Regions from separate parts of the Clostridium sp. TJA020 genome, predicted to be linked through region 1. Evidence: riboswitches for the same ligand, from Rfam matches in the RefSeq annotation. Region 1 holds a riboswitch; each other region holds the start of a gene.
The links. A riboswitch is a leader RNA that binds a small molecule or an ion and turns the genes downstream of it on or off. The one in region 1 is predicted to bind S-adenosylmethionine.
Positions count from the first base shown of each region.

Region 2: it holds a riboswitch for S-adenosylmethionine, as region 1 does, so the genes downstream of both, AC4FQ1_RS10040 (Na+/H+ antiporter NhaC family protein) here and metK (methionine adenosyltransferase) in region 1, are expected to answer to the same signal.
Region 3: it holds a riboswitch for S-adenosylmethionine, as region 1 does, so the genes downstream of both, AC4FQ1_RS06775 (methionine ABC transporter ATP-binding protein) here and metK (methionine adenosyltransferase) in region 1, are expected to answer to the same signal.

Region 1 is NZ_JBZEFC010000003.1:337,021-344,812, forward strand. Features, by position in the region: gene pfkB (1-phosphofructokinase) at 1-657, opposite strand, end outside; gene AC4FQ1_RS07560 (DeoR/GlpR family DNA-binding transcription regulator) at 660-1,406, opposite strand; gene AC4FQ1_RS07565 (hypothetical protein) at 1,626-2,252, shown strand; gene metK (methionine adenosyltransferase) at 2,285-3,460, opposite strand; SAM riboswitch class I at 3,537-3,646, opposite strand; gene AC4FQ1_RS07575 (PadR family transcriptional regulator) at 3,773-4,096, opposite strand; gene AC4FQ1_RS07580 (hypothetical protein) at 4,097-4,831, opposite strand; tRNA gene AC4FQ1_RS07585 (tRNA-Tyr) at 4,952-5,037, opposite strand; tRNA gene AC4FQ1_RS07590 (tRNA-Thr) at 5,043-5,118, opposite strand; tRNA gene AC4FQ1_RS07595 (tRNA-Val) at 5,146-5,221, opposite strand; tRNA gene AC4FQ1_RS07600 (tRNA-Tyr) at 5,231-5,316, opposite strand; gene AC4FQ1_RS07605 (hypothetical protein) at 5,481-6,089, opposite strand; gene yyaC (spore protease YyaC) at 6,196-6,735, shown strand; gene mreB (rod shape-determining protein MreB) at 6,765-7,792, opposite strand, start outside.
Region 2 is NZ_JBZEFC010000006.1:68,222-76,013, forward strand. Features, by position in the region: gene AC4FQ1_RS10020 (DUF3298 and DUF4163 domain-containing protein) at 1-514, opposite strand, end outside; gene rluF (23S rRNA pseudouridine(2604) synthase RluF) at 722-1,618, opposite strand; gene AC4FQ1_RS10030 (anti-sigma factor domain-containing protein) at 1,608-2,762, opposite strand; gene ispF (2-C-methyl-D-erythritol 2,4-cyclodiphosphate synthase) at 3,035-3,508, shown strand; gene AC4FQ1_RS10040 (Na+/H+ antiporter NhaC family protein) at 3,569-4,900, opposite strand; SAM riboswitch class I at 4,977-5,147, opposite strand; gene AC4FQ1_RS10045 (hypothetical protein) at 5,285-5,959, opposite strand; gene AC4FQ1_RS10050 (HNH endonuclease signature motif containing protein) at 6,130-6,534, shown strand; T-box leader at 6,589-6,798, shown strand; gene thrS (threonine--tRNA ligase) at 6,872-7,792, shown strand, end outside.
Region 3 is NZ_JBZEFC010000003.1:161,363-169,154, reverse strand. Features, by position in the region: gene AC4FQ1_RS06810 (2'-5' RNA ligase family protein) at 187-720, shown strand; gene AC4FQ1_RS06805 (hypothetical protein) at 1,009-1,458, shown strand; gene AC4FQ1_RS06800 (MarR family winged helix-turn-helix transcriptional regulator) at 1,476-1,901, shown strand; gene AC4FQ1_RS06795 (MJ1433 family protein) at 2,090-2,866, shown strand; gene ilvA (threonine ammonia-lyase) at 2,914-4,113, opposite strand; gene AC4FQ1_RS06785 (RidA family protein) at 4,268-4,645, shown strand; gene AC4FQ1_RS06780 (DUF503 domain-containing protein) at 4,845-5,132, shown strand; SAM riboswitch class I at 5,333-5,463, shown strand; gene AC4FQ1_RS06775 (methionine ABC transporter ATP-binding protein) at 5,581-6,540, shown strand; gene AC4FQ1_RS06770 (methionine ABC transporter permease) at 6,540-7,178, shown strand; gene AC4FQ1_RS06765 (MetQ/NlpA family ABC transporter substrate-binding protein) at 7,214-7,792, shown strand, end outside.

The DNA of each region.
Region 1 (7,792 bases):
CATTGATATTAGTACATTAATCGCTCCCATATCTTGAAGTTTTTTCGCATACTTAATTATTTCTTCTTCTGAATTTATTGAAACGTTAAACATTTCTTCAAGTTCATGTTTATTTGGTTTTATTAAGAATGGTTTATATTTAAGTACATTTAATAATAAATCTTTTGTTGCATCTACTATAACCTTTATATCCTTATCATTTAAGTGCTTCATTATATTTTCATACATATCTGATGGTAAAGTATTTGGTATACTACCTGCCAAAACTAAAATATCTCCATTTTTTATTTCATCTAACTTTTTATATAAACTTTCTATTGCATATTTATCAATTTTAGGTCCTTGAGCATTTATTTCACTTTCTTCTTTGCTCTTAAGCTTAACATTTATTCTTGAATTACCTTCTTTTAATTTTATAAATTCTGCTATACATCCTGAATTTTTAACTTTCTTTTCTATTTCTTCTCCAGTAAATCCAGCTATAAATCCGAACGCCTTATTTTCTATTCCTAAATTTCCAAGAACTATTGAAACATTTATTCCTTTTCCACCAGGAAATATTGATTCTTCATAAGTTCTATTAACAACTCCTAAATTAAAATCTTTAACCTTCATTATATAATCTAATGATGGATTGAATGTCATAGTATATATCATTTTTAATTATCCTCCAATATTTCTGCATATTTCTTAAACTCTTGATGTTTAAGATTTGTTGTAATTATTGTTGCTCTATCTATTTCTGCGAATGTAACTGCTGATATGTGTTCAAACTTTGAATCATCTGCAAGTATAAAGGCTTTATTACTTCTATTTACAGCTTCTCTTTTTACTAATGCTTCTTGAATATCAGGAGTTGTAAATCCTGAGTCTTTATCAATTCCATTTGTTCCAAAAAAACCTTTAGTAAAATTATATTTCTTTAAACTATCTATAGCCTCAACTCCAATTATAGCTTCTGTAGATAATTTTAATTCTCCACCAATTATATATACCTTACACTTTTTTTGAATTAATTTCTTAGCATGTGCTATTCCATTTGTTATATATATAGCTTTATTTTCAGTTATATAATCTGTCATAAGTTCAGTTGTAGTTCCAGCATCAATATAAACAAAATCACTTTCATTTATAAGACTTGCTGCATATCTAGCTATTTTAATTTTATCATCTACGTTTAGACCTTGTCTTACAATCACTTCATCATCTCTAGTTTCATAAGTTCTAGTTATTGACTTTGCTCCACCATGAACTTTTTTAAGTTTTCTCATTTTATCTAAATGATTCAAATCTCTTCTTATTGTAGATTCAGAAGTATCTAATTCTTTAACTAATTCTGTGACTGTAATTGTATTTTTTTCTTCTAAAAGCTTTAAGATTCTTTCAAATCTTTCTTCAGATAACATTTACATCACCTCTTTGTCTATATAATACAATCATTTTCAATCAAAGTCAATCATTTTCATTCAAAATAATTCAAAGACTTTTTTTACTTTGTATACATAGTTATTTTATGGAAAATACAAATATTTATCTTATACTTAACTTATACTTTTTAAAATAAATTATTCTATAAAATAATTAAAGAAGGTGTTATATTATTATGGTTTTATGTGTAAAATCTAATGAAAAAATTCCCAGATATTTTTGTGATAAATGCTATGATTGTCATAGTGATATTGCAGAAAGTTTATGCAAATTTAAACATAGAGGATGTTGCTTTTATTATCCCTAAGTTCAATTTATTTGATTTACAAAGAATGACTAAATCTAAAGAAGGACAATTAGTCATAAAAAGAATATTAAATAACAAAAACATAAAGATTTTTAATTATTACATCCAAGCAATTGGATATTTTGATAAAATTAACTATGAAAAATTTAAAAACCATACTAGAAGTGATTTATTTAAAGGAACAGATTTATCAATACATTTTAAAGCATGTCCTTTTGTTGAAGATGGTAAAGGATGCTCTATCCCACCTCAATTTAGAACTCCAGTTTGCAATTTCTTTTTATGTAAGGAAATTAAAAATAACCTTAAAGATAAAAATTTACTAAAAGCTTATGAGGATTCAGCTAGAGAATATTATAGATATTATGAATTTGAAAATCAAAATTTAATAGAAGTATTAGAAGAAAATGGATTAACATTAAAGAATAACCTTAAAGAATGTTTAGACTTTTTAAGAAATATAGAATGCTATAAATGTGAGTTTCCAAAATTAAAAAATTTTAATTCAGAAGATTAAAAAGATGCCAGAAATCTGGCATCTTTTTTAAATTATAATAATTTCTTTATTTCTTCTACCTTATTTAACTCTTCCCATGGAAGTTTAACATCAGTTCTTCCAAAGTGTCCATAAGCTGCTGTTTGCTTATATATTGGTCTTCTTAAATCTAAATCTCTTATTATAGCTCCTGGTCTTAAATCAAATACTTTTTCTACTATATTAACTATAGTAGCTTCATCTATTTTTCCAGTTCCAAATGTATCTACTTGAATTGATACTGGTTTTGCAACTCCAATAGCATAAGCTAATTGTATTTCTAATTTATCAGCTACTCCAGCTGCTACTAAGTTTTTAGCAACCCATCTTGCTGCATATGCTGCTGATCTATCAACTTTAGTTGCATCTTTTCCTGAGAATGCTCCACCACCGTGTCTTCCCATTCCACCGTATGTATCAACTATTATCTTTCTTCCTGTTAATCCACTATCTCCTTGTGGTCCACCAACAACAAATCTTCCAGTTGGGTTTATGAAATATCTTGTATTTTCATCTAATAATTCTGCTGGAATTACAGCATTTATAACATGTTCTTTTAAATCTGATTGAATTTGTTCTAAAGTAGCACACTCATCATGTTGAGTTGAAATTACTATAGTATCTATTCTCTTTGGCTTATCATTTTCATACTCAACTGTAACTTGAGTTTTTCCGTCTGGTCTTAAGTATGATAATGTTCCATTTTTCCTTACTTCTGTAAGTCTTCTTGAAAGTCTATGAGCCATAGCAATTGGAGTAGGCATAAATTCTTCTGTTTCATTTGTAGCATATCCAAACATCATACCTTGGTCTCCAGCACCTACTGCTTCAACTTCATCTTTTTCTCCTTGTCTTGACTCAAGTGCTTCATCAACACCCATAGCGATATCTCCTGATTGTTCATCTATAGTTGTCATTACTGAGCATGTATCACAGTCAAATCCATATTTAGCTCTATCATATCCAATTTCTCTAATTGTTTCTCTAACAACTTTAGGAATATCAACATAACAGTTAGTTGATATTTCTCCCATAACCATTACCATACCAGTAGTTGTACATGTTTCACAAGCAACTCTAGCATGTGGATCCTTTGCTAATATAGCATCTAATACTGAATCTGAAATTTGGTCACAGATTTTATCTGGATGTCCTTCTGTAACTGATTCTGATGTAAATAATCTTCTCATTCCTTTTTCCTCCGAATTTTCTAATATTTTTACAATAAAAAAAACTCTTCGATAAGAAGAGATTGTATTCTAATCTTTCTTATCTTGTAGTATAAACTACTGGAATTAGCACCACACATAATATTTAAATATTTGTAGGTTGCTGGGCTTCATAGGGCCGTCTCCCTCCACCTCTCTTGATAAGAGCTTCTTTATTTAATTATTTTACTAATCGCAATTTTAACACATAGATTTTTAATAGTCAATATTTTTATATTGTATTATTTTAATTAAATATATAAATCCATTAAATTATATTTAAATTTAATCGATTTATACTGAGCTGATTATATTATCTATATTCATTTTTAATTCATTCCAATTTTTTATAAAATTATTTAATTTATTTATTCCCTCTTCAGTTAGACTATAGTATTTTCTTTTTGCACCAACACCAGAATCCTTAATAGTTGCAGTTAAAAATCCGGACTTTTCCAATCTTAAAAGTAAAGGGTACATAGTTCCCTCTGAAGCATTATCGAACCCATATTCTTTTAAAGTTGATATTATTTCATATCCATAAGTTTCTTTCTTATATATTATAGCTAATATGCACCCTTCTAATGTTCCCTTAAGCATTTGTGTTTTTTTATTCATTTATATCAACTCTTTCTTTATCCCTCTTCTTTTTTTATATTCTTTCTCATTAATATATTCATTTAATTCATATAAAATCCCAAATGGTAATACTAAAAAATATATTTTTGTATCAATTAAATTTATTTGCGGAACTATTGTCTTAACAGTTATTATTATAGCAAATGAAATCATAGAAAATAAAATAATGAATTTTATTAATTTGTTATCTATTTTTTTAAAATTTACATCAGATTTGATTTTATAATTCTTTATAGAATCTTTTTTTATCTCTGAAAATACTAAATAGCAAATTATACTTATTATTAAATTTGAAATTAATTGATTAATTGTAAGATTATAATTTAAAGTAAACCTTTTATCTTTGAATAAAGTTATTCCTTGAGTAATTAAATAATTTATAGTAAATAAAACAGCCATGGATATTAAAAATACTTGAACTTTAAAATTATTTATTATTTTATCAAATCTACTATACTTAGATTTTATTTCATTAATTATATTATCACAAAATTGTATATAATTATCTCCTATCAAATAATTTATATCTTTATTATCATTCTCTGCCTGTATAATCATATCCCCTATTTCTATTAAAGTTTCTTCTATATCTATATCCTTTAAACCTGATAATCTCATATATATTATAATTTCTTCATATATTCTTTTATCTTTCTCTCTCATTAATCGACTTAACTTATTTATTTCTTTTAAATATACACCCTTTATACTCATCTTATTCACTTCCCTTATAAAATCTATTTATAATTATATATACATTGTATTACAAGGTATATACTTTGTCAAACAAGGTACTAAGAAAAATAAAAAAGCACTAAGAATACTCTTAGTGCTTGGTGGTGGAGGAAGGATTCGAACCTTCGAAGTCAACTGACAACAGATTTACAGTCTGCCCCCTTTGGCCACTCGGGAACTCCACCTAATTTGGAGCTGATGATCGGACTTGAACCGATAACCTGCTGATTACAAGTCAGCTGCTCTGCCAATTGAGCCACATCAGCGCATTTATTTTTAACTTTTAAAGTTTGTGGTGGGCACAACAGGGTTCGAACCTGTGACCCCCTGCTTGTAAGGCAGGTGCTCTCCCAGCTGAGCTATGCGCCCACAAATAAATGGTGGTGGAGGAAGGATTCGAACCTTCGAAGTCAACTGACAACAGATTTACAGTCTGCCCCCTTTGGCCACTCGGGAACTCCACCATCTTTTAAAGTTTTAAGTCGTTTGGCTTACTCGCTCAACCGACAATAGTTAGTATATAGTTAACTCATATTTATTTCAAATTAAAAACTATGCCATTTAACAGAATTATTTTTATTTAACTTTAAAATTCTATCTTTTTCACCATTTTACTATAAAACTTACATTATACCAATTGTTCTAATAATTCTATATTTATATATGGTGAAAGTATCTCTTTTACTTCATTGTAATCCTTTTTTGTAAGCCTAAGCTTAATTATTTTAAAAGCTTCACTAACTCCTCTAAATTCATCTTCATTTTTAATACTATTTTTTATTTTTTCTCCATCAACTGTTGATATCTTTTTTGCAACAGACAATAACTTAGTTTTATCTTTTAAACTTAGACTTTCAAATATCTCATTTTTATTTACATTAAATATTTTTACGCTCGCTTCGCTTGATTTACCTTCATTGTTATGATTAATATCTTTTTTTATTTCTTCATTATAGTTTAATTTATTATCTTTCTCATTTAGTAAATTTTCTTTTTTATTTTTAATAGATTCATCACTTAATTTTGATTTATCCCCTTTATCTTTAATATTATCCTTACTAACAACATCATTCTTTTTATTGTCTTCTATATTTTTCTCATTACTACCTTCCCCTACATTATTAACTCTTGATTTTTCTATATCAATAATATTATTGCTAGGAGTCCAAAAGCTAATAAAATAAATAGTCAAGGATGTTGCCATTGCTAGTAAAATTGTTATTACTAATTTTTTCATATTTATGTACACCTCCTATATTAGATATTGTCCATTTTACTTTTTCTTATTCATATCTTCTATTCTATATTTTAATTTCATATATATATTTCAAGGAGGTGTATATATGGAAAAAAAGGTTCATTACAATGACCCTTTTGCTTACTATACAATTGCTCAATCTATACTAGAATGCTTCTCTGAAAATTTAGTTATTGTTTGTATAGGTACTGACAAATGTATAGGTGATTGCCTTGGGCCTTTAGTCGGAACATTATTAAAAGAAAGTATGCTACCAATTCCTGTTTATGGTTCAATTGACTCTCCAATTCATGCATTAAATATAGATAAAAAATTAAAGTCTATATTATCTGACCATCCTAACTCATACATTATAGGTATAGATGCTTGTTTAGGTGAAGAATCTTCTATAGGTGAAGTTCACATTCGAGATTTTCCTATTAGGCCTGGAAAAGGTGTAGGAAAATCATTACCTGATGTAGGTCAAAAATCCATAGTTGGTATTATAGATTCAAATGAACATGCAGATTTATTTTATAAACGCTCAATAAGACTATCATTTGTATTTGATATTGCAAAAGTTATTTCAAAAGGTATTTTACATGCTTATTATGAATACAATTATCAAGAAAAAAAAACATTATAAATACCCCTATAAAAGGGGTATTTATAATGTTACTCTATTAAAACTACTTCTTCGCGATTTACAATTTTATCTAATTTATCAATATATCCTAAAACAGAACCTGTACCTTCTGCAACAGCTTCAATTGAATTCTCTGCAACTTTAACTGAAACGCCTGTTTCTACCTCTATGAGTTTATCTAATCCTTTAAGTAATGAACCTCCACCAGTCATTAAGATTCCTTTTTCAATTATATCTGCTGATATTTCAGGTGGTGTCTTCTCAAGTACTAACTTAACGGAATCTACTATCAAATTAACTGTATCTATTAGAGATTCTCTTATTTCTGTTGAATTTAACATAATCTCATCTGGCAACCCTGTTCTTAAATTTCTACCTTTAACTGAGATTTTCTCTTCTGCAGAATTATCAAAAGCTGATCCTATTTCAATTTTAATTTGTTCTGCTGTTTTTTCACCAATCATTATTTTATATTTATTCCTTACATACTTTATAATAGCTTCATCAAACTTGTCTCCTGCGACTTTTATTGATTTTCTAACTACTACTCCGCCTAATGATATTACTGCAACATCACAAGTTCCTCCACCTATATCAACTATCATATATCCATCTGGCTTAGTTATATCAAGGCCTGCGCCTATTGCAGCTGCAAGGGGTTCTTCTATAAGATGAACATTTTTTGCACCAGTATTTCTTGCTGCGTCCATAACAGCTCTCTTTTCAACTTCTGATGCTTGTGATGGTATACATATCATAACCTTTGGCGCCATTATCTTTTTGCTTCCACAAGCTTTTCTTATTAATTCTTTTAACATTTTTTCAGTCATATCATAATCTGATATAACTCCATCTTTTAAAGGTCTAACCGCAACAATATTTCCTGGTGTTCTTCCAATCATTTTTCTTGCTTCTTCTCCAACTGCTAAAACCTTTCCATTATTTCTATTAATTGCAACAACTGAAGGCTCCTTTAATACTATACCTTTTCCTTTTACATAAACTAATACAGTTGCTGTTCCCAAATCTATCCCTAATTCACTTCCTGTTTTCCAAA
Region 2 (7,792 bases), on a different contig from region 1:
CTTTGTCTATAAACAACTTATAATCATATCCATCTTTAAATAAATCTTTTATTTTTAATTTTTCTCCCTTTTCAATATCTACAGTATATGCATTTCTAGTTGTTATGCCATGTGCTCCTCCTGTAAATTGATAATAATCTATATAGAAACTCATTAAACTCTCTTTCTCTAAAGTTATAAAAAATTGTGAAATTAATTGATATTGCATATTGCATATATATCCTGCCTTTTTATAATCATTCAATATTCCCTTTACATCATTAATCCAGTCATCAGTCCATCCCTTTATTTCATTATTTATTAACTTTAACGAATTGGGAACTAATTGTGGATAACTTACATTAATTTCTATACACTTATTATTCTCTTTTATATTCTTTTCAATAATAAATTTATTCTCATTTAACTTATTATTATACCCAAAACAAGTTATCCACATACCCTGTGCAAAGTTTGTGATAAAAAAAATTATGAATATTAGTATTGAAATCTTTATCATACTTAGTTTTCTCATATAAATACTCCTTTTTTCTACATAATATACTTTAAAATTCAACTTTTTATTAGTATTCTTCAAATTTCAATAAATTATCTACAGCTATATCAACAACTTTATCACAAGTTATCCACAACCTTTTGTGGACAATGTTAGTAATATTTTGAATTTATATAAATATTTTATTATTAATAAAACTTAAATATATAATAAAAAGAAGTAGATTTATAAATCTACTTCTTTTGTCTTCTTAGATTTTTGTATTAAATCATTTATTCCTTGAAGTTCTTTTTTAGTTAAGTCTCTCCATTCACCAATTTTAAGATCATCTAAATTTACATTCATAATCCTAATTCTTTTAAGCTTAACAACATTATATCCTAATGCTTCACTCATTCTTCTTATCTGTCTATTCATACCTTGAGTTAAAATAATTCTAAATGTTTTCTCTCCTTCTTTTTTAACAAAACATTTTTTAGTAATAGTTCCAAGTATTTTTACACCATTACTCATTTTATAAATGAATTCATCAGTTATAGGTTTATCAACAGTTACTATATATTCCTTTTCATGATTATTTCCAGCTCTCAATATTTTATTTACTATATCACCATCATTAGTTAACATTATTAATCCTTGTGAATCTTTATCTAACCTTCCTATTGGAAAGATTCTTTTTTTATGATTTACAAAGTCAACAATATTTCCTTTTACCTTTTTTTCAGTAGTGCATGTTATTCCAACTGGCTTATTTAATATTATATAAACTAATTCTTCTTCTTTTGAAATTATTCTACCATTAACTCTAACAACCTGCCCTTTAGAAACCTTAAGTCCCATTTCTGCTACTTTACCATCAACAGTAACTTTTCCAAGTTCTATAAGTTTATCAGCTTCTCTCCTTGAACATATACCTGTTTCACTTATATATTTGTTTAGTCGAACTTCTTCACTTCTATCTAAGTGTTTTATAACATCTTTAGTATTTTCTTTTATAGTATTCTTTCTTTTAGATTTATTTATAGAAGCATTATTTCTAATCTTTTTATTTTTATTTTTATTTTTATTTAAATTATTATTTTTTCTTGTACTATTATTGTTGTTAGTTTTTTTAATTTTCATTTTTATCTTCCTTTATTTTTGCTTGATGATTATATAAACTTCTTTCATTTCCAACATTGTTTATAGTTAAATCTATTTTATTTTTAACTACATAACTTCTTGTATTTTCTAATGCTCCATATTTTATAGGTTCTCCTGTTACAGTAATTAAAACACCTTTCTCTGGCAACATACCATTTTCTTTTGCATATTTTAAAATACCTTCCAATGTATTATCTAGCTTTGCATGATTTAAATCTAAATTTTTAATCATATTCTCACCTTTATCTGTTGGGGAATACGCTTCTATCACATTATTAAAACAATTAAGCTCTAGTTTAACTTTAGATGTAGTATTTATAAGAATAGTTCTATCTACAGTATTATATTTATAAGTAAAAAATACTGCCCCTACCGTAATAAATATTAAAGCAACAATAATAAATGATTTAAAATCTCTCATTCTTTTTGTTGGTTCAGAATTAATTTCTTCTCCAATATTTATACCATCTTCTTTATGAACCTTACAAACCCTTCCTGTACTAGTTAGTATAAGAACACCATTTTTTAATATTTTTAAAACTATTCCTCTTTCTATTTTTGTTTTATCATCTTTATTATTTTCATTATTATTTATTTCTATAATTTCCTCTTTATTTTCATTTCCATCTTTTTTTTCTATTATGAGCTTCTCAATTATTATTTTTTTATTCTTTCTATTTTTTCTTTCCTTAAGAGAAACCACATTTTTATTCTTATCTTCTTCTTTAACTTCTTCAATTGATAAATAGTCTTGTAAATATTTATAATTAGGATTTGAAAAAATAATAGTATAAGCTATTATATAATCGCTCCATTCCATTAATTTTTTCTTATGTCTTTTTACCTTTTTAGATAACATATTAAACGGTATTTTTTTATGACTATTTATATATTCTAAAATTTCAACTTGCCCCACTATAAAAAAAGCAATATTTAATATTAAATTTAATTCATTTTCACTTGGTACATAAGTAAATAAATCCTTAATTAAAATATTATAAGAAAAAAGTTCTTCTTCAAATTTTAATATTTCTTCTTTTCTATGTTCGTTTACATTATTACTTATTTCTACTAAATTTGGAGTAGTTGAGAATTTATATTTATTCTTATCAAATATATCCAAATTACAATTCTCCCCTTTTAAAAATATTTTTTGTAGTTTTTTATCATTTTCTATCTTAATTATACATAAATACATTCTGATTTTAAATGAATTTAAAAATTTATATTATAATCATAATATTTTATAATATATTATAAGATAAAAGATTTATATATGTTAAAAATACATTATTTATATATTTTTTAAGCATAAAAATTATAAAACTTCTTTACTTCTTTATACTATCCTTTTATGCTAAACTTATAAAAGAAATATCAAAGAGGTGATTATATATGCGTATAGGCTTAGGTTATGATGTACACCGTTTAGTAGAAAATAGAGATTTAATACTTGGTGGAGTAAATATTCCTTATGAACTTGGATTACTTGGGCATTCTGATGCAGATGTATTAGTTCATGCTATAATGGATTCTCTACTTGGAGCAACAGCTCTTGGTGATATAGGTACACATTTTCCAGATAACGATCCAAAATACAAAGGAATCTCTAGCATAAAATTATTATCAGAAGTAGGGAAACTTTTAGATAGAAACGGGTATGAAATAACTAATATCGATTCAACAATAATTGCTCAAAAACCTAAAATGGCACCACATATAGAAGAAATGAGAAAAAACATAGCCAAAGCTTTAAATATTGATTTTGATATGATTAATATAAAAGCTACAACTGAAGAAGGTTTAGGTTTTACTGGTGAGGGACTTGGAATATCATCACAAAGTATATGCTTAGTTACTTTAAAATAATTAAAAGAACACTATTTTAAAATAGTGTTCTTTCTTTATAAATATTTTTATATAAATAATTTATAAACTATCAACAAAATTTAAATTTTCTTTTTCAATATTAGCTTCTTTATTTCTTGCCCAATATATAAATATTGCAATTACAGCTGATATTCCCATAAGATATGGATAATATAAATACCCCATTATCTGAAATGCAGATACTCCAGCAAGTGATGATGCTGATATAAGTTGTGCTCCATATGGGATTATTCCTTGGAATACACATGAAAACATATCCATAATTCCTGCAATTCTCTTTGGCTCTAAGTCAAATTCATCTGATATATTTTTAGCTATAGGTCCAACTGTTACTATTGCAATAGTATTATTTGCTGTACATATATCAACCAAACTCGTAAGAGCTGCTATTCCAAACTCCGCTCCTCTTCTTGTCTTGAATTTTTTCATTCCTTTGTTAAGTATATACTCTATACCACCATTGTATTCAATAAGAGCTATCATTCCTGATATTAATAAAGAAATTATTATAAGCTCGCTCATCCCACTAATACCAGTAGCTAAATTTTGAAATAATCCAATTATATCAAAACTTGAAGTAAGTATACCTATAACACCGGCTAATATTATACCTGATGATAAAACAAAGATAACATTAACACCTAAAAGAGCTGCTACTAAAACACCTATATAAGGAACTATTTTTATAATGCTATATTCATAAGTTCCTAAACTAAATCCTTGTGTTCCTCTTGTTATAAAAGCAAAAATAATTGCTGTAATTATAGCTGCTGGAAGAACTATCTTAAAATTCATTCTAAACTTATCTCTCATATCACAACCTTGAGTTCTTGTTGCTGCAATTGTTGTATCAGATATTATTGATAAATTGTCCCCAAACATAGCTCCACTTACTACTGCGCCAACCACTAAAGCAACCGCAATTCCAGTTTTCTCAGATATACCAAGTGCTATTGGTACTAATGCAACTATAGTTCCCATTGAAGTCCCTACAGAAAGAGCTATAAAGCAAGCTACTATAAATATACCTGAAATTAACAGATTTGGAGGTAATACAGAAAGTCCTAAATTTACTGTTGATTCAACTGCACCCATAGCTTTCGCAACACTTGCAAAAGCTCCTGCTAATATAAATATTAAAATCATTAAAATTATATTAGGATTACCTGCTCCCTTACAAAAAATATGTAATCTTTCCTCAAAACTAATTTTATTATTCATAATCAAAGCCGTAACTGCTGCAATTAGAAATGGAATTATTACAGATACAGCATAAAAATCTTTTGCTATTAAAGATATTGAAACATATGAAACTATAAATACTAATAATGGCATTAATGCCAATACACTACCTGTTTTATTATTTTTCAATTTAAAATCCCCCTTTAATTTTAATAAAAAAAGCTTCTGATAGAAATCAGAAGCTTTATAAACTCTATATAAACACCACTTATCTATCAGTATTTAACTGCTGGAATTAGCACCACACCAAATAATTTATCGTATGACAAATTTCCAATGCAAAATTAATTACATTGAAAAATTATAGTCTTCCCTATATTATTTAGTAGGTTGCCGGGTTTCAAAGGGCCAGTCCCTCCACCACTCTTGATAAGACTTTATTTAATTTTTAATTTATTGTAACAAGTACTAACCATTAATGTCAATATATTTTTATTTTCATAAATCCCTATTTATACCTTTAATCAAATAAAATATAGGATAAAATTTAAGTTTTATCCTATACTTTTTTATTTATAATACCTCAGTTAGTTTATCTAGTATTACCTTTCTAAATACATTAGCTGCTTCTTTATCATGAGAAATTTTATGTGATATCTCAACAAAATCTTCTGTTGAAATTCCAATAGTATTTTTAAACTCTTCACATTTTCCAGTCATAATTACTGAATCTTTTATAAAATCTGCTAAATCTGAAGCTCTTTTAAATACTTTTATATACAAAAATTTGCTGTTATCTCCAAGCCAAGCTTTATTGAACTTTCTTGTAAAAGTTTTAAGTTCATTTAAAATTTCATCTTCTGGCTTATCCCACATATAACTTAATTCATCATACTGTTCTTTCATAATTTCTTTTTCTTTTTTTGTGATTTTACCTTTAGAATATAAGTTATTAATTAATTCTTTTGTTGGTGAAACTGGTACTTTCATAATTAATTTTTCTGTACCATTTGCCCAATTATAAAAGGCTTTTTGCATAAATGAATGTTGGAGATAACCTAAAAGGGCTCTGGAATTTGGGAAGTATGAATACAAACTCTCTATCCCATTTTTATTTGAGAAAATCAAAGCATGTATATATACAGACTTTGAATTAGGCATTTCATGTGTGAATGCATGCCCTCTCACAGCATTGCAATCATTTACATTTTTGCCCCAAAAACTGAATGAATTGTAATTATCCTTCATAAATATCACCTTTCCTCATAAATCTCAATATAATATACTATAAAGTATATGCTATACAATACACCCTATATAGTATATTATACTACTTTTTATTGTTTCTATTCTTGATTTTTATAAATATTTATATTAATATTCTGTAAATAACATAAAACTTTAAGGAGGTTAATCATTTGTATTTTTGTGAAATATGCAATAAAAAAGCCGATATCCACCATATAGTTCATAGAAGTGAGGGAGGATTTGATATAGAGCTAAATTATATGTATCTATGTCCTGAACATCATCGTGGAAAAAAAGGGCCCCATCATTGTCTAAAAACAGATATATTTTATAAAATTAATTTTCAAAAAAAATTATACAAGCTATTACCAAAAAGATTTTATTCATTTAAAGAACTTTGTATAATATTAAATGCATCAACTAATATAATTAAGCGTTTGACAAAAGACTTAAAATTATACAAAGAAGGCTATAAAAAAGAGGAAATTATTTTTATATTGATGGGAAAAGCATATTATTCTGAAGAATTATTGCAAAATATAGAAATCGAAGAACTTTGTGAAAGCATTTATTGACATCTTAAAATTGTATGATTATAATTAAGATAAATTATTTTATATAAATTTATATTAAACGCATTGATGAGAAGAGTAAGTTAACCCCTTATATTAAGAGAGAAAACACATTAGCTGTAAGTGTTTTTATATAAGCTTAGCTGAAAACTACCTCGGAGTGGCTCTAATCCAGCCCGTAATTGTCACGTTACGACATATTAAAGTGACTCTTTATTTTTAAGAGTAACTAGAGTGGAACCACGGATATTATACTTCGTCTCTAAATTTTGAGACGAAGTTTTTTTATTTAGTAATTAAATTTAAGTTTAAAATAAATTTCAGAAAGGAGTTTTTTAAAATGGTTAAAATCACTTTAAAAGATGGATCAATTAAAGAATTTGAAAATGATGTATCAGTATTAGAAGTAGCAAAAAATATTAGCGAAGGTCTTGCTAGAAACACATTTTGTGCTAAAATTGATGGAAAAGTTGTTGACTTACGTCAACCAATAAATGAAGATTGCGAGCTTGAACTTTGCACATTTGACTCACAAGAAGGAAAAGATGCTTTAAGACATACAGCTTCTCATGTATTAGCTTATGCTGTAAAAAGGTTATTCCCAAATACAAAAATCGCTATAGGACCAGCAATAGAAAATGGTTTTTATTATGATTTTGATAAAGAAGGTGCCTTCTCAACAGAAGATTTAGCTAAAATCGAAGCTGAAATGAAAAAAATAATTAAAGAAAACCCTGAAATAGAAAGATTTGAACTTCCAAGAAATGAAGCTTTAGAACTTATGAAAGATGAACCTTATAAAGTTGAACTTATAAATGACTTAGGTGAAGACGAAGTAATATCTTTCTACAAGATAGGAGATTTTACTGATCTTTGTGCAGGACCACATATAATGTCACTTAAACCAATGAAAGCTATAAAACTTTTAAGAAGTGCTGGGGCTTACTGGAAAGGTGACGAAAAGAATAAAATGCTTTCAAGAATTTATGGAACTGCATTCTTAAAAAATAAAGATTTAGAAGCTCATATAGAAGCTATGGAAGAAGCTAAAAAAAGAGATCATAATAAACTTGGTAGAGAATTAAAATTATTCACTACTGATGAAAATGTAGGTCAAGGACTTCCTCTATTAATGCCAAAAGGAGCTAGAATAGTTCAAACTCTTCAAAGATGGGTTGAAGATGAAGAAGAAAAAAGAGGTTATGTTTTAACTAAAACTCCTCTAATGGCAAAAAGTGACCTTTATAAAATTTCAGGACAC
Region 3 (7,792 bases), 180 kb from region 1:
CACAATAAAATTCCTGAGTTTTATAAAAATATAGGAATTTTTAGTTATTTTACGACAAATATAGTAAAAAAATATTTAACTATAACTGAATATAAACATATTATAAATAAATATGATAAAATATAAATATTAAAATAAAATGGTTAATAATGCTATATGGGTAGGCTAACTAGGGAGGAAGAGTTAATGTATATAGTAGATATGTTTTTAGATAATAGAGCATCAAGGTATGTTACGTATATTTGGCAGTCACTTAGTGATAAAGGAATAGATTCTAGTTTAATTGATACAGAGGGATTATTTCCACATATAACTTTAGCAATTTATGAAGATGTAGATGAGAATAGATTTATAGCAAAAATGAAAGAATTTAAAAATAAATTAAAGAGTATAGATACAAGATTTGATGCTATAGGTGCCTTTCCAACTACGGGGACATGCTTTGCAAAGCCAGTAGTAACTGAAGAAATTATTAAGATGCATAGGGAATATTATGAATTTTTTAAAGAGTTTAATGATACAGCAAGAACTTATTATTTGCCTGGAAAGTGGAATCCACACTGTAGTTTAGCAATAGGATTAAATAAAGAAAAATTAAAAGAAGTAATGAATTTTGTTATAGATATTTATGAACCTTTTGATGCCAGTTTAGAAGGTATAGCATTATACAAAGTTGAGATGGAAAACGGAAAATTTACTGATAGCATAAGATTATTTTAAAATTTATATTTGCTGTAATAAAATTTTTATTATAAATTTTTAAATAATGTTGAATAAACATTTATTTTTTAGGGCAATATAATAATGTAATCAAGGAGTGAAAACTTAGACAATTGATTACAGGACACTGCTTATTTGATAAGTGGTGTCTTTTATTTATAAAAATATTATCAAATTATGAAAATTTAATATTAATGAATAATTGTTATTGACAAAGATAATGGTTAGGAATATAGTATTAATATGATAGTTCGCATAAGAACTATTTTAAATTTAGGAGATGATATTATGAAAGATTTTATAAAAGTTAATAAAAGAACTTTATTATTAATAGCTGGTTTAGTATGGGGATTCGCAGGTTTTAGGGTATTTACTATAGGTATAGGAGATGTAGAGTCACATCATGGAAGCTTTATATATAGCATCATATTTGCAGCAATAATATTTTTTGTATTTTTTAAATTTATATTTAGTAAAATGTTTAAAAAACATACAACAAGAATAATAAATAGTGAATTAAAAAAGCATTGTGCATTTTCATTTTTTGATGTTAGAAGTTATTTAATAATGGGCTTTATGATATTCTTTGGTATAACTGTAAGAAGTATTGGAATATTTAATCCAGTGTATGTTGGAACATTTTATATAGGATTAGGTTTTGCATTATTTATGGCAGGAGTTCTTTTCCTTATAAGTTCATTTAAATTTTCAAGTACTAATTTAAAATTTAAAATGTAACTTTAGGAGTTTTTAAAATGAAATGTGATTCATTCGAAATAGCTATGCTAATTAAGGAAATATACTCAAATACAGTTAATATAATAAGTGATAATTTAAAAGATAGTGGTCTTACTTATCAACAAATTATGGTTATAAAATTAATAGCACATAATGGACAAGTTAATATTTCTAAAATATGTGATGAGATGTCATTATCTAAGGGAACAGTTTCTGGAATTGTGACTAGATTAGAATCATTAGGGTATATAAATAAAATTAAAGATCCTAATGATAAAAGAAATACTTATATTGAATTTTCGAAAAAGGGTATAGAATTTGCAAAAGAATTTAAAAAAACAATTAATGATAGTTTTGAAAATGTATTTGAAAATTTTACAGACGAAGAATTAGCTAATTTAAAAGAAAATTTAATATTTACTAAAAATAAAATAAAAAGATAAAAAGGATATTTTAAAATATCCTTTTTTAATGCATTAATTTAATTATTTAAAACCTTACATGAATTTAGAAGTATTTTATAATATAATTGGTAAATAATTGTTTGTATTGAAAATGAAAAATATTTATAATTATATGGAATTTTAAAGATAGATTTATTTTATATATGTTGGGGAGGAATAAGGGTTATATGAATAAACATAAAAGAGAAACTATAATGATTGGGGTAGGACTTATAGCATTATCACTATTTTTACATTACCTTCATTATTTAGTTTTTAGGGATTTACATCATACTTTGATATTTTTATTTGCTGATATAGCATTTATACCAATGGAAGTATTTTTCACAGCATTTATAATTGAAAAGTTATTAGAAAATCGTGAAAAAGAACATAGAATGGAAAAGTTAAGTATGATAAAAGGGGTTTTCTTCTCAGAATTTGGAGCAGACCTTTTAGAAGAATTTGCAAAAGGGGATAAAGATATTAAAAATCTTGCAAATGTAGCAATAGTTAATAAAGATTGGAGCAAAAAGGATTTTAAAGAGCTTGAAGATATTATGGATAAACATGATTTTTCAGTGGATATTAAAAAAATAGATGTGGAAAAAGTTATAACTATTTTAAAATTAAAAAAAGAAATGTTAATATCTTTTATAGGAAATGAAGCCTTAATGGAGCATGAGATATTTTCAGAGTTACTTATGTCATTATTTCATCTTTTAGAGGAATTTGATGACAGGTATTATAATCTTATATGCAATTGTTGTGATGAGTCTCATATAGAAAAGGATATAACTATAGCATATGAGCAATTAAGTAGAATATGGGTTAGGTATATGAAACATTTAAAGGGAGATTATCCTCAATTATTTTTAAAAGCAATGCTTCATAATCCATTTGATACTAGAAGTGTTGAAGAAAAACTTAAAACATGTGGATTAATTTGTAAAACAAAAAATTAAGATAAAAAAAGGCTTTTTCAAATTTAGAAAAAGTCTTTTTTATATCTTTAGTAAAGTTGTTGTATTATATAACCTTCGGTTTTAAATGTATCTTTAATTGTATTTATATGATCTTCACCATTCGTTTCAACTGTAACTTCAAGTAAAGTATTTCTAAGTTTATTAGCGGCTTTAAATTGATTATGTTCAAGTTTAACAACATTTGCACGAAGATTTCCAAGTATTCTAGTAATATTATTAAGTTCACCAGGAGCATTTGGAAGCTCTATAGTAAAGCAGAATAGTCTTTTTCTAGAAACTAATGCACTATTAATAAGTGAAGTAATAGTAAGCATGTCTATATTACCACCACTTATTATACAAACAACATTTTTATCTTTTATATTAAGCTTGGATAAAGCAGCAAGTGAAACTGCTCCAGATGCTTCAGCAACTAATTTTTGTTTTTCAATTAATGCTAAAAAAGCATCAACAATTTCATAATCAGTAACTGTTACAACTTCATCAACATAATCTTTTATAATTGAGAAAGTAAGGTCTCCAGGTGATTTAACAGCAATACCATCTGCAATTGTACTTACAGAAGGAAGTGGAGTTAATTTACCTTTTAAGAAGCTTTGCTCCATTGCGTTAGCACCAGATGCTTGAACACCTATTATTTTTATGTTAGGATTAATTTCTTTTAATGCTAGTGATATACCGCTTAATAATCCACCACCACCGATTGGACAAATCACTACATCTACATCTTTAAGGTCTTCAATTATTTCAAGACCTATAGTACCTTGTCCATATATTACATTTATATCGTTAAATGGGTGCAAAAATACAGCACCTTCATCTTTTTCTATTTGCTTTGCAAAGTTATATGCATCATCATATACTTTACCATTTAATATAACGTTTCCACCTAAGTCTTTAGTAGACTTAACCTTTAAATATGGAGTAGTTGTTGGCATAACTATGGTTGATTTTATTCCCATAAGATTTGCAGCATAAGCAACTCCTTGAGCATGATTACCAGCTGATGAACATACAACACCCTTTGATTTTTCTTCATCAGTTAGACTCATCATCTTATTTAACGCACCTCTTAATTTATAGGCGCCAGTCAATTGTAAATTTTCACATTTCATATAAACATTATTGTTGCTTTTTTCAGAGAAGAATTTACTATAAAGTAATGGTGTCTTTACAACCACATCTTGAATTTTTTCTCTAGCAGCTTTAATATTATCTAAATGCATACATAACACCTCTCTCATGTATTATTCTCACAAACATTATAACATTTTTGTAAATTTTTGAGTCAAGTATTTTTTAAAAATAATTAAAATATTTAGACTTTTTAAAAAAATTAACCTATAATAAAGAAAATGATATAAATTGGAGGGGATTTTTATGGATAAAAAAATAATAAAAACTGATAAGGCACCAGCTGCCATTGGACCATATTCTCAAGGAATTAAAATTGGAAATTTAGTTTATACATCAGGACAAATTCCAATAAATCCAGAAACTAAAGAATTAGTTACAGAAATAAAAGCTGCAACTAAGCAAAGTTTAAATAATATAAAGGCAATACTTGAAGAAGCTGGAACAAATATGGATAAAGTTATAAAAACTACAGTTTTTGTAAAAGATTTAAATGATTTTGTAGCTGTTAATGAAGTTTATGCTACATTTTTTGAAGGAGAACCACCAGCAAGAAGCTGTGTTCAAGTAGCTAAATTACCATTAGATGCAAAAGTTGAAATAGAAGTAATTGCATTAGCTTAAAAGTAATAGAATATTAAATTTTTATGCTTTTTTAAACAATATAATCAACTTATTCATTAATTACAAATTTTGTGAATAAGTTGATTATTTTTTGTGAAATTATAAGTAATACAATTTATATTGGTTAGAATATGTATTATTATAAAAATATAAATTGCTTATATCAAAAAAATACTTTATAGAAAGGAAATAGGTATTTATGGATATTTTACTTATGAAAATAACAATTAGAGCATCTTGGGTAAATTCTTTAAAGGAAAAAAGGATGATTGTAAAAAGCATAACTCAAAAATTAAAAAATAAATTTAATATATCTGTTGGTGAAGTAGATAGACAAGATGAACACAAGATGGCGGTAATTGGTATATCAGCAGTTTGCACAGATGTAAAAATAGCTCATTCTATGAAAGAAAAGATTATAGATTTTATTGAAGAAAATTGTGATGGTGAAATTGTAGATATTGAAGAGGAAACAGAAATATTCTAAGTTATGAAGTTATTAAAACTTAAATTTTGAAAGTTATTTAATAAATAAAATTGTAACAGTTTTAATTAATAGACATAGATTATTTATATAAAAAATATTTATATAGAAAACTATTTATATAAAAATTTTTAAAACTTATTGACAATAAATGTATAAGATATTATATTATTATACAAGAAGTTTGAAAATGAAATATTAGGTTCTTATCAAGAGCGGTGGAGGGACTGGCCCTATGAAGCCCGGCAACCTATGTAATTAGTAATGATTTAAAGTTATTACTTTATATGTGGTGCCAAATCCTGCAAGTATTCATATACTTGATAGATGAGAGAGTAATTTTATAGGGCAAGTTATACTTATATGCGCTAGAGATATTATTCTCTAGCGCATTTTTATTTTAAACTAATACATTAAAAAGAGATTTTTAACAAAAAGGGGGTATATAGGTTTGATAGAAATAAAAGGATTATCTAAAACATTTGGGGATTTTAAAGTTTTAAATAATATATCACTTAACATTAAAAAAGGAGATATATATGGAATTATTGGACATAGTGGAGCTGGAAAATCAACTTTACTTAGATGCTTAAATGGTCTTGAAAAATATGATGAGGGTAGTTTAAAAGTTATAGGAAAAGAAATAAAAAATTTAAGTAAGGAGGATATCAGAAATATTAGAAAAAATTTGGGGATGATTTTTCAAAGTTTTAATCTTTTAGATAGAAAAACAGTATATGAAAATATAGCATTACCTCTTGAAGTTTGGGGATATAAAAAAGATTATATAAATTTAAGGGTTTTAGAACTTTTAAAATTAGTTTCACTAGAGGATAAAAAAGATAGTAAACCAAAGGAATTAAGTGGAGGCCAGAAGCAAAGAGTAGCAATAGCTAGAGCTTTAGCATTAAAGCCAGAAATTTTACTTTGTGATGAAGCAACATCAGCATTAGATCCAAAAACAACAAAAGATATATTAGCACTTTTATCAAAAATAAATAAAGAATTAAAAATAACAATTGTTGTTGTAACACATCAGATGGAAGTTGTAAAAGATATTTGCGAAAATATAACTCTTTTAGAAGGGGGAGTAGTTAAAGCACAAGGAAAAGCTTCAGAGTTATTTTTAAAACCAGGAGTTTCTCTTAGAAAATTTTTAGGAGAAGATGATGATACTTTACCAGAGGAAGGGGTTAATATAAGAATATTTTTTCCAAAAAGTTTTTCTGAAAATGCAATTATAACAAAAATGGCAAGAGAGATGAATTTAGATTTTTCGATTGTTTGTGGAAGACTTGAAAAGTTTGGAGATGATGTTTTAGGAAGCTTAGTAATAAATGTTTCGGAGAAGGAAAAGGAAGATGTAATAAATTATCTTATAAATAAAAGTGTTGAATGGGAGGTGATTTAATGTTTAATGAAATATTAGTAGCTACGATAGAAACTTTTTATATGGTTATATTATCAACAGTTTTTGCTTTTATAGGGGGATTTGTAATTGCAATAGTTTTAACTTTAACAGCAGAAGATGGTTTAAGGCCAAATAAAAGTGTTTATAGAATTTTAGATTTTGTGGTAAATACCCTTAGGAGTTTTCCTTTTGTAATACTTATGGTAGCGCTTTTTCCATTAAGTAAATTTATAATTGGGACAACTATTGGAAAAGAAGCTATGATAGTACCACTTTCAATTGCAACAGCACCTTTTATAGCAAGAATAATTGAAGCTTCACTAAGAGAAGTGGATAAGGGTGTTATAGAGGCAGCAAAATCTTTTGGAGCAACAGACAAACAAATAATATTTAAAGTTATGTTTAAAGAAGCAATGCCAAGTATGGTTTCTGGACTTACTTTAACTATAATAAGCGTTATTGGATATTCAGCTATGGCAGGGGCAGTAGCTGGTGGTGGACTTGGAGATGTAGCAATAAGATATGGATATCATAGATATCAAACTGAATATATGATAGTAACTATAATAATTTTAATAGTTATAGTACAAGGATTACAATGTCTTGGTAATTATTTTTATAAAAAACTTTCAAAATAAAATATAAGCAATAAATAAAGAGGGGGAATTTAACTATGAAAAGAAAAGGATTATTAACAAGTATATTAATTGGGGCGTTATCATTATCATTAGTAGCATGCGGAGGAAATAAGTCATCAGATGATAAAACAATAACTATAGGTGTATCGCCTGTACCACATAAGGAAATTGTAGAACATATAAAACCACAACTTGAAGATTTAGGATATAAAGTTGTGATAAAAGAATTTACTGATTATGTAACACCAAATAAAGCACTTTCAGAAGGAAGTCTTGATGCAAATTATTTTCAGCATATTCCATATTTAAATGAACAAAATAAGGCAGAGAACTTAGGACTTAACTATACTGAAAAAGTGCATCTAGAGCCATTAGGTTTATATTCAAAAAAGATTAAAGGTATAGAGGAACTTAAAGATGGAGCTTTAATAGCAATACCAAATGACCCATCCAATGAAGCAAGAGCCTTAAGGCTTTTGGAAGGAAAAGGACTTATAAAAATTAAAGAAGGAGAGCTTGTAACTCCAAAAGATATAACAGAGAATAAAAAGAATTTACAATTTAAAGAGTTAGAAGCAGCTTCAATACCAAGGTCATTAGAAGATGTAGATGCT